Regions from separate parts of the Clostridium sp. LS3 genome, predicted to be linked through region 1. Evidence: a T-box and tRNA genes for the amino acid it is inferred to sense, from the RefSeq annotation. Region 1 holds a T-box; the other holds one or more tRNA genes.

Region 1 (5,892 bases):
AAAGAGAGCTAAAGCTTTCAAGAGTCATATCTTAACAAAGAAGAGCTCTAAGAGAAAGAGAAACTTAAGAAAAGCTGCTTATGTTTCAACTACTCAAGAAAAAGCAATGAAAAAATTATTACCATATTTATAAGATTGTAGGAGGATTGAAACATGGCAAGAGTTAAAAGAGCAGTAAATTCACGTAAAAATCACAAAAAAGTATTAAAGCTTGCAAAAGGTTATTATGGTGGAAAGAGCAGATTATTTAAAACTGCTAACGAATCAGTAATAAGAGCTTTAAGAAACGCTTATGTTGGAAGAAGATTAAAAAAGAGAGATTTTAGAAGATTATGGATAGCAAGAATTAACGCTGCTACAAGAATGAATGGTCTTTCATATTCAAAATTCATAAATGGTATCAAATTAGCTGGAATAGACATGAACAGAAAAATGTTATCAGAAATAGCTATAAATGATCCTAAGGCATTTGCAGATTTAGTAGAAGTAGCAAAAAGCCAAATAAACAAATAATCTACTGCGGCCATATGGTCGCATTTTTTACTCTTTAGGGAATTATATTTCTAAATTTATTGTGGATAACTATTCTAAGATATTTAGCTATTAAAGCTATTTCCTAAAGAGTAAAAAATATGAATATAGTGCGCGTGCAAGATTTTCCTCAGACAAGCTTAGGAAATGCATATGCACGAGAAAAAGTCGACGGCTCGGCAAGCTCGCCTTGGCGACTTTTTTTATAGATAAATATAATAATATATTAAAAATAGTGTATAATAATTAGTATAAAATTTTAGTATATCTAAGAGGTGGAGGATATGCAATTTAGTTTAAAAAGTAAAATTAAGTTAAATGGAGTTCAAATATTGGCATTAGGCTTTTTAGTAGTTATTTTTATAGGTGGAACCATACTTTCATTACCTATTTCATCTAGTAGTGGGAAGCCAACTAATTTTTTGGATGCTATTTTTACATCTACTTCAGCAGTATGCGTAACAGGTCTTATAACATTAGATACTAGTACCCACTGGAGTACTTTTGGGCAAACTGTTATTATGACTTTAATTGAAGTTGGTGGTCTAGGGTTTATGTCTTTTGCAGTATTAATATCTTTAATATTAGGTAAAAAAATAACTCTAAGGGAAAGACTTGTAATGCAAGAAGCTATGAATACATATTCTATTCAAGGACTTGTAAAAATGGTACAATATGTATTAGTATTTACGGTCTCAGTTCAATTTTTTGGAGCTCTATTATTATCAACTCAATTTGTTCCAGAGTATGGAATTGCAAAAGGCGCTTTTTATAGCGTTTTCCATTCAATATCTGCTTTTTGTAACGCTGGGTTTGATTTATTTGGAAAAAGTCTTGTTGGGTATTCAAGTAATAGTGTAGTTATTTTAGTAATAAGTGCATTAATAATAATAGGTGGTTTAGGGTTTACAGTTTTATTAGAAATATATGAGTTTAAAGGAATAAAAAAGTTATCTCTTCATTCCAAATTAGTAATAATAACAACAGCTATATTAGTATTTGGTGGTGCTATTTTAATGTTAATATTTGAATACACTAACCCAGAAACCATAGCAAATATGAATTTTAAAGATAAGCTTTTAAATTCATTTTTTGCATCAGTAAGTCCAAGAACTGCTGGATTTAATAGTGTATCAACTAGTGGAATGACATTAGCAAGTAAATTTTTAACTGTAATTTTAATGTTTATTGGAGGATCTCCAGGCTCAACTGCTGGTGGATTAAAGACAGTAACTTTTGGTATATTAGTATTAACAGTTATTTCCGTAATAAAAGGAAGAGAAGATGCAGAGGGTTTTGGAAGAAGATTTACTAAAGAAGCTGTTTATAAAGCATTTACTTTATTATTTATAGGTGTATCATTAGTAATATTTGCAACAATGATTTTATCATATACTGAGGTTGGTGCAAGCTTTATAGATTTATTATATGAAACAACATCTGCATTTGGAACCGTAGGTCTAACATTAGGACTTACTCCAAATTTAAGTTCTATTGGTAAAGTTTTAATTATGCTTATGATGTATTTTGGAAGAGTTGGCCCTCTTACTGTAATGTTGGCATTAACTAGAAAAGGTAAAAAATCTGGATATAAATATCCAGAAGGAAAAATTTTAATTGGTTAAGGAGATGGATTTAATTGTCTAATAAGCAATTTGTAATTATAGGACTTGGAAGATTTGGATCTTCAATAGCAAAAACTTTATATTCTTTAGGAAATGATGTACTAGCAATAGATAAAGATGAAGATATAGTACAAGAAATATCAGATAGTGTTACACATGCTGCACAACTAGATGCAACGGATGAAAATGCCTTAAGATCTTTAGGAATTAGGAATTTTGATGTAGCAGTGGTTACAATAGGAGATAATATACAATCAAGTATAATGGCTACATTATTAGTTAAAGAACTTGGAGTTAAATATATTATTGCTAAAGGCCATAGTGATTTACATGCAAAGGTTCTTTATAAAATTGGAGCAGATAGAGTTATACTACCTGAAAAGGATATGGGAGTAAGAGTTGCCCACAATTTAGTTTCAGCTAGTATTTTAGATTATATAGAGTTATCAGCAGATTATAGTGTTATGGAAATTCAAGTTTTATCTGAATGGGCTGGTAAAACTTTAAATGAATTAAGACTTAGAAGTAAGTATGGAATAAACGTTATGGCAATTAAAAGAGATGATGAAGTTAATTTATCACCAGCAGCTGATGATATAATAGAAAATAATGATGTAATTGTTGCTATAGGATCAGCTGAAGATTTAAATAGATTAGAAGGTATGATAGCTAAATCAAACTAACGAGGTGCAAATTTTTGATTTATATAGAAAGTAAAGAAAATAATTTATTTAAGTCTACAAAAAAGCTTAAGGAAAGAAGATTTAGACAAAAAGAGGGTAAGTTTATTTTAGAGGGACTTCGTTTAATTGAAGAAGCCGTAAAAGCCCGTATGGAAATAGAGTTTATAGTTTTATCTGAAAGAGATAAAGATATATTAGAGTCAAGTACCTTATTAAAGGAATTTATAGCAGAGGATAAAATTTTTGTTTTAGAAAAAAATTTATTTTCACAATTAGCTTCTACAGAAAATCCTCAGGGAATTCTTGCTGTAGTAAAAAATAAGCAAATTTCCGTAGATTTAGATGGTGAATTTTTCTTAGTATGTGATAAAGTTCAAGACCCCGGTAATTTAGGAACCATAATAAGAACAGCTCACGCAGCTGGAGTAGCTGGGATAATATTAACTAAAGGAACTGTTGACATATATAATGATAAGACAATAAGATCTACAATGGGCTCTATATTTTATGTTCCAATTTTTTATGATGATGAAGAATTTAATATTATAAAAAAGCTTCAAGAAAGTGGTGTTAGTTTAGTAACAACATCTCTTGAAGAATCTAAAAACTTTTTTGAAGAAGATCTAAAAGGAAAGATAATGTTAGCTGTAGGCAATGAGGGAAATGGAATAAGCAATGAACTTTTTAACTTAGCAAATAAGAAAGTTAAAATTCCAATGCCAGGAGGAGCAGAATCTTTAAATGTAGCAATAGCAACATCAATAATTTTATTTGAAAAAGTAAGACAAAATTTAATATAGAAATAATTAGAAACTTACTATTGAAATTAACTAAGTTTATTTGTATAATAGATTGTAAATTGAATATATAAAGACTGAGAATGAGAAAGTAGATATAAAGGACTTTTCAGGGAGAAGTGGTCTAAGACTGGAAACCATTTTAAAGAAGTTTATATTGAAGTTCCCTCAGGAGTCCTAGAGATGAAAGTAATAGTAGTTTCTAGCGGTTTTAACCGTTATTTAAATTTGAGTTGGGTTTTAAATTTATAAAATTTATAAACCAATTAGGGTGGTAACGCGGTACTTCGTCCCTTTTATAGGGGGCGAAGTTTTTTATTTTTATCAAAAAAGGAGGAAATATAAGATGCAAGAAAAGTTAATTTCTATTAAAGAAAATGCATTTAAAGAATTAACAAATGTAAATACTAGCTCAGAATTAGAAGAAATAAGAGTTAGATATTTAGGTAAAAAAGGAGAACTAACTACTATATTAAGAGGTATGGGAGCATTATCTCAAGAGGAGAGACCAATAGTAGGGAAACTTGTAAATGTAGTAAAAAAAGAAGTTGAAGATAAGATTGAAGAAATAGCAAAAGGTATTAAAGAAAAAGAAAAAAATGCTAAATTAGCATCTGAAGTTATAGATGTATCATTACCAGGAAAGAAAAATTTAATTGGTAAGAGACATCCTCTAGATTTAACTTTAGAAAGTATGAAAAATATCTTTATATCAATGGGCTTTACAGTAGAAGAAGGACCAGAAGTTGAGTTAGATCATTATAATTTTGAAGCTTTAAATATTCCAAAAGATCATCCAGCAAGAAGTGAGCAAGATACTTTTTATATAAATGATAATTTAGTATTAAGAACTCAAACTTCCCCAGTTCAAATTAGAGTTATGGAAAATCAAGCACCTCCTATAAAGATGATAGCACCAGGTAAGGTTTATAGATCAGATGCAGTTGATGCAACGCACTCACCAATATTCTATCAAATGGAAGGATTGGTTATTGATAAGGGAGTAACTTTTGCAGATTTAAAAGGTACTTTAGAACTTTTTGCAAAGAAGATGTTTGGAGATAAAGTTAAGACTAAATTTAGACCTCACCACTTTCCATTTACAGAACCTTCAGCAGAAATGGATGCAACTTGCTTTGTTTGTGAAGGTAAAGGATGTAGAGTTTGTAAAGGAAGCGGTTGGATAGAACTTTTAGGTTGCGGAATGGTTCATCCAGAGGTGTTAAGAAATTGTGGTATAGATCCAGAAGTTTATAGCGGATTTGCCTTCGGATTTGGAGTTGATAGAATGGTTATGCTTAAATATGGAATAGATGATATCAGACTATTATACGAAAGTGATATGAGATTTTTAAATCAATTTTAATTATAGGAGGTAAAAGAGATGAAAGTACCATTTAATTGGTTAAAAGATTATGTTGAAGTAAATATAGATGCAAAAGAACTTGGAGATAGATTAACATTATCAGGTTCAGCAGTAGAAGAAGTTATTACTCAAGGCGATACAATTAAAAATGTAGTTACTGGAAAAATTGTTGAGATAACTACACATCCAGATGCTGATAAATTAAAGGTTTGTCAAGTTGATATAGGATTAGCTGAAAATATTCAAATTGTTACAGCTGCAACAAATATGAAAGAAGAAGACGTAGTACCAGTTGCTCTTCATAAATCAATTTTAGCAGATGGAACTGAAATAAAAAAAGGTAAGCTAAGAGGAGTAGTATCTAACGGTATGTTCTGTTCAGAAGAAGAACTTGGAATAGCTGGTGATGAGCCTGTTCATGGCCTTATGATATTACCTAAAGATGCACCTCTTGGAATGGATATAAAAGAGTATTTAGGTCTTAATAAATCAATATTAGATTTTGAAATAACTTCAAATAGACCAGATTGCTTAAGTATAGTTGGAATGGCTAGAGAAACTGCAGCAACTCTTGGAAAATCATATAAGATGCCTAGTTTTAATTATGAAGCAAAGAATTCTGAAAATATTAATGATAAGCTTAAAGTTGAAGTTAATGACTCTTTATGTAGAAGATATATGGCAAGAGGCGTTAAAAATGTTAAAGTTATGCCATCGCCAGGTTGGATGCAAGAAAGATTATTAGAAGCAGGAGTTAGACCTATAAATAATATAGTTGACATAACTAATTTTGTAATGTTAGAACTTGGGGAGCCTATGCATGCTTTTGATGCAAGAGAAATAGAAAGTGGTAAAATCGTTGTAGAGAGAGCTAAAGATGGAGAAGTTTT
Region 2 (5,892 bases), 1.4 Mb from region 1:
TAAGGTCCCAAAGTGTAAGTTAAGTGGTAAAGGATGTGGGATTTCTAAGACAACTAGGATGTTGGCTTAGAAGCAGCCACTCATTTAAAGAGTGCGTAATAGCTCACTAGTCGAGAGATCCTGCGCCGAAAATGTCCGGGGCTCAAACTTACCACCGAAGCTACGGGTTCAAGTTTAACTTGAGCGGTAGAGGAGCGTCGTAATCGGGCTGAAGTCGTACCGTAAGGAGCGGTGGACTGATTACGAGTGAGAATGTTGGCATTAGTAGCGAGATGTAAGTGAGAATCTTACAGGCCGAAAATCTAAGGTTTCCTGGGGAAGGCTCGTCCGCCCAGGGTTAGTCGGGACCTAAGCCGAGGCCGAAAGGCGTAGGTGATGGACAATTGGTTGATATTCCAATACCACTATTATCGTTATTATCGATGGTGTGACGGAGAAGGATAGGATGTGCTAGCGATTGGAAATGCTAGTCTAAGCATTTAGGGAGTTAAGACAGGAAAATCCGTCTTAACAATTCTGAGGTGTGATGGGGAAGGCCAATTTGGCCGAAGTATCTGATTCCATGCTTCCAAGAAAAGCATCTAGAGAGAGAAGTAGTGCCCGTACCGCAAACCGACACAGGTAGATGAGGAGAGAATCCTAAGGCCATCGGAAGAATTGCAGTTAAGGAACTAGGCAAATTGACCCCGTAAGTTCGCGAGAAGGGGTGCCTGCGAGAGCAGGCCGCAGAGAATAGGCCCAAGCAACTGTTTAGCAAAAACACAGGTCTCTGCTAAAGCGTAAGCTGATGTATAGGGGCTGACGCCTGCCCGGTGCTGGAAGGTTAAGGGGAACACTTAGCGCAAGCGAAGGTGTGAACTTAAGCCCCAGTAAACGGCGGCCGTAACTATAACGGTCCTAAGGTAGCGAAATTCCTTGTCAGGTAAGTTCTGACCCGCACGAATGGCGTAATGACTTGGGCACTGTCTCAACTGCAAATCCGGCGAAGTTGTAGTGCGAGTGAAGATGCTCGCTACCCGCGATTGGACGGAAAGACCCCGTAGAGCTTTACTGTAGCTTAGCATTGAGTTTCGATATTGTCTGTACAGGATAGGTGGGAGACTGAGAAGCTAGGGCGTCAGCCTTAGTGGAGTCATCCTTGGGATACCACCCTGACAGTATTGGGATTCTAACCGGACGCCATGAATCTGGTGACGGGACATTGTTAGGTGGGCAGTTTGACTGGGGCGGTCGCCTCCAAAAAAGTAACGGAGGCGCCCAAAGGTTCCCTCAGAACGGTCGGAAATCGTTCGAAGAGTGCAAAGGCAGAAGGGAGCCTGACTGCGACACCCACAAGTGGAGCAGGGACGAAAGTCGGGCTTAGTGATCCGGTGGTACCTCGTGGGAGGGCCATCGCTCAACGGATAAAAGCTACCTCGGGGATAACAGGCTGATCTCCCCCAAGAGTCCACATCGACGGGGAGGTTTGGCACCTCGATGTCGGCTCGTCGCATCCTGGGGCTGTAGTAGGTCCCAAGGGTTGGGCTGTTCGCCCATTAAAGCGGCACGCGAGCTGGGTTCAGAACGTCGTGAGACAGTTCGGTCCCTATCCGTCGCGGGCGTAGGAAATTTGAGAGGAGCTGTCCTTAGTACGAGAGGACCGGGATGGACTGACCTATGGTGCACCAGTTGTTCTGCCAAGAGCATGGCTGGGTAGCTAAGTCGGGAAGGGATAAACGCTGAAAGCATCTAAGCGTGAAGCCCCCCTCAAGATGAGATTTCCCATAGCATAAGCTAGTAAGACCCCTTGAAGAACACAAGGTTGATAGGTCAGAGGTGTAAGTGTGGTAACATATTTAGCTGACTGATACTAATAGGTCGAGGGCTTGACCAATAATTAAAAGATTTTGGCTGTAATTCATGTGCAATTTTCAGAGAACACTCTGATATCTGGTGATGATGGCGTAGAGGAAACACTCCTTTCCATTCCGAACAGGAAAGTTAAGCTCTACAGCGTCGATGGTACTGCATGGGAAACTGTGTGGGAGAGTAGAACGTTGCCAGGTTATATGGCTCGATAGCTCAGTCGGTAGAGCAGAGGACTGAAAATCCTCGTGTCCCTGGTTCGATTCCTGGTCGAGCCACCAGATAAAAAAGCACTAACATTTGTTAGTGCTTTTTTACTCTTTAGGAAATTATATTTTTATATTTATTATGAATAACTACTGTAAGGTATTTAGGTATCGCCTAAAGAGTAAAAATATGAATATAGTGCGCTTACAAGATTTTCCTCAGGCAAGCTTCGGAAATTCACATGCGCTGAAAAAGTCGACGCCTCGACAAGCTCGCCTTGGCGACTTTTTTTATTTAATAAATTCTAATAAGGCATCTACATGACCTTTAACTTTAACTTTTCTAAATTCATTTATTAGAATTCCATTTTCATCAATAATGAAAGTACTTCTTTCTATTCCTAAAACTTTTTTACCATACATATTTTTTTCTTTAATAACATCATATAGCTGGCAAACAACTTTTTCTTCATCACTTAATAAAACAAATGGTAAGTTAAATTTTTCAATAAATTTATTATGTGAGTTTAAGTTATCTTTACTTATACCAAGAACTATAGCATTTAAATCACTTATTTCAGTTATATTATCTCTAAAATCACAGGCTTCTGTAGAGCATCCCGGAGTATTATCCTTAGGATAAAAATATACTATTACTTTTTTTCCTCTATAGTCACTTAATTTATGTTCTTTTCCATCAGATCCCATAAGTGTAAAATCTGGTGCTAATTTTCCTAATTCCATTAAAAACATCCTCCTTATAAAGTTTATTTAATTATAATACTACTAATAATTATTATCAACAAGTAATACTAATTTAATCGTAAATTTATATTAAATTAATAAATCATATATATTTTAATATAAACTCTGGTATAATTAACTATGTTAACAAATTTTTATTTAAAGGAGATATTTTAATGGAAGATAAAATTTTGGCTACGATAGCAGGAAGAGAAATAAAAGAGTCTGATTTACAAGCAGTAATTATGAAATACCCAGCAGAAAGAAGAGAATACTTTAAAACAGTAGAAGCAAAAAAACAATTATTAGAGCAAATGGTTTCTTTTGAACTAATAAACATGCTAGGTAAGGAATTAAATATAGACTCTACAGAAGAGTATAGAGAAAATGTAAAACAGGCAGAAAAAGATATTTTAACTCAATTAACAATAAATAAATTATTATTAGAAGTTACTGTTACAGATGAGGATGCTTTAGATTATTATAATAATAATAAGAATGTTTTTACTCAACAACCAGCAGTTACAGCAAAACATATATTAGTTGATTCAAAAGAACTTTGTGATAAAATTAAAAGCGAAATTGATTCAAATGAAATTACATTTGAAGAAGCTGCTGTTAAATATTCAACTTGCCCATCTAAGGAGCAAGGAGGAAACCTTGGAGCTTTTGGTAGAGGTATGATGGTTCCAGAATTTGAAGAAGCTGCATTTAACTTAGAAATAGGTGTTGTAAGTGATTCTGTTCAAACTCAATTTGGCTATCATTTGATAAATGTTGAAGAGAAAAATGAAGGTAAAGAAATGCTATTTGATGAAGTTAAGGATCAAATTGTAAATACATTACTACAAGAAATGCAACAAAGAAAGTATTTAGATGTTGTTAAAGAATTAGAAAAGAAATACGTAGTTACTAGAGCATAATAAAGTATAAAAAATAAAGGAATTGATGTCAATTCCTTTATTTTTTATAGTAATTCATTAAAGCTTAATATGTATTTATCAGCTATATTTATTAAGGCTTCCTTTTGATTTTCAGATGCTTTATCATAAATAGCAAACACTTTCATGCCTGCAAGCTTTGCCCCTTTAACAGCTTGTACTATATCTTCAAAAACTAAACACTTATTTGGATCAACATTAAGTTTTTTGGCAGATAGTAAATATATGTCGGGATTATCTTTTGATTTTTTTACTTCTTCTGTTGTAGTTATTGAATCAAAAAAGTGGTATATATTATTTCTCTTAAGTGTTACCTCTAGTAGGGGTATAGAATTACTAGTTGCTAAGGCGATTTTCACACCTTTTTGTTTTAGTAAAGTTAAATACTCTACTACACCATCTTTTAGTTTAATTGTATTAGAATAATGATAAAAGGCCATTTCATGCCATGTAGATATAATATCTTCTATGCTGCTATCTATATTAAAATTGTTTTTAAAATAGATAGCTGTTTCAGTAAGAGTAAGATGAGTTATTTTTTCTTGAAGATTATCAGGAACATTATAACCAAACTTACTTAAATATTCTTCATCTATTTGAGCCCATATTCCCATTGAGTCTATTAGTGTTCCATCTAAATCAAATATAACTGCTTGTATATTATCCATATATTTATGACTACCTCCTTCAAGTGTTATTTAACATAATATTATAATAAGTTAAATATTATGTTAATTTATATTATTTTAGTAGTATATAAAAATTTTAACAATTATGACTCCTCTTTCATATAAGTATTGTAATTAGAATTTTGAAAAGGGGATAAGATTTATGTTGATATTAATATTGTGTGTTTATATATCAATAATTCCTATAGTATTAATTTCTTGTAAATCTATTGGGTTTGAAGATAAACTTAAAGAAGTTAATGACTATATGGATTGCAATTAATATAGTATATCTATATATAATTTAAAATACAAATATTAAAATAAAATTTACTTAAAATTAAAAATTATTATACTTAATAAGTAAGAAATAATAAATAAAATAAAAAATCCTCTCAATAATAGAGAGGATTTTTTTATGGTCGGGGTGACAGGGATTGAACCTGCGACCTCATGGTCCCAAACCACGCGCGCTCCCATCTGCGCCACACCCCGAAGTACATTATAATTATAGTAATTATAACCTGCTATGTCAACAGTTTTAAAAATAAAATGTTGAAATTATTTTTCTGTTGTTTTAATATATATAGATATTATATATATTTAGGAGGAACAAATTAATGAGAGGAAGTACTATAGTAATTATTTTGGGAAGCATAGGCTTTATATTAATGGGATTATTATCATTAAAGAGCAAAAAGACTAAAAAGCTATTAAGCAATAGTGGAGTTTATAGTGATATTGATAAGTTTATGAAGGTTAACGGAATATTTAATATATCTATAGGAGCATTAGGTGTTGTATTAGGAATAGCTGATTATATTTTACCAAATCAATCTAAGTATATAATAATTTTATTTATAGTAATTGTATCTATTTCATCTTTAGTACAAAGTAAGTCTTCAAAAAGGTATAGGAATATATAGAAATATATTCCTATACCTTTTTATAAATAAATTTTTAATAATTTATTTATAAAATTATAATAATGATGGTTATAAATAGCATATAATTATAATGAAAACTAGGTAATCATGGTTATATATGGATAACCAAGACTTATCTACATATGTATAGTATACATTTACATGGTCTAAATATCTCATTTTTTAAAAATTACCATTGTCCAAGCTTTCCATAAGTGTTATAATGGTAATAAATCATATAGGGAGAGGGGGATGGTCTAAGGACCAAACACTTATGAAAAAGAAGATTTTATCAATTGTTATAGCAGGTGCTTTAACAATAACTTCAGTCACGCCGGTTTTTGCTACTCCAAATCAGGAGGTAATAGAAAAAAATCAACAAGAGTATAACGAAATAAATAAGAAGATAGAAGATATTCAAGGTAAGATATATAGTTTAAATGAACAAATAGCACCATTAGCTGAAAAGGTTGAAAATAATAAGAAGCAAATGGAATCTATTAAGGATGAAGTTCAAAACACAAAGAAAGAAATTGAAAATTCAAAAACTGAAATTTCAGAA

What was found. The T-box of region 1 lies ahead of pheS (phenylalanine--tRNA ligase subunit alpha). A T-box ahead of a tRNA ligase gene usually reads a tRNA of that ligase, here a tRNA-Phe.
Region 2: it encodes a tRNA-Phe, which carries the amino acid that the T-box ahead of pheS (phenylalanine--tRNA ligase subunit alpha) is inferred to sense. The anticodon was not compared.

The regions. Positions count from the first base shown of each region.
Region 1 is NZ_CM143921.1:2,389,742-2,395,633, reverse strand. It holds gene rpmI (50S ribosomal protein L35) at 1-133, shown strand, start outside; gene rplT (50S ribosomal protein L20) at 154-513, shown strand; gene ACZJV1_RS11215 (TrkH family potassium uptake protein) at 816-2,156, shown strand; gene ACZJV1_RS11210 (potassium channel family protein) at 2,171-2,839, shown strand; gene ACZJV1_RS11205 (TrmH family RNA methyltransferase) at 2,854-3,639, shown strand; T-box leader at 3,707-3,934, shown strand; gene pheS (phenylalanine--tRNA ligase subunit alpha) at 3,983-5,002, shown strand; gene pheT (phenylalanine--tRNA ligase subunit beta) at 5,021-5,892, shown strand, end outside.
Region 2 is NZ_CM143921.1:3,766,579-3,772,470, reverse strand. It holds rRNA gene ACZJV1_RS17780 (23S ribosomal RNA) at 1-1,873, shown strand, start outside; rRNA gene rrf (5S ribosomal RNA) at 1,929-2,045, shown strand; tRNA gene ACZJV1_RS17770 (tRNA-Phe) at 2,051-2,126, shown strand; gene bcp (thioredoxin-dependent thiol peroxidase) at 2,343-2,795, opposite strand; gene ACZJV1_RS17760 (peptidylprolyl isomerase) at 2,972-3,718, shown strand; gene ACZJV1_RS17755 (HAD family hydrolase) at 3,763-4,404, opposite strand; tRNA gene ACZJV1_RS17750 (tRNA-Pro) at 4,824-4,899, opposite strand; gene ACZJV1_RS17745 (hypothetical protein) at 5,025-5,330, shown strand; gene ACZJV1_RS17740 (C40 family peptidase) at 5,605-5,892, shown strand, end outside.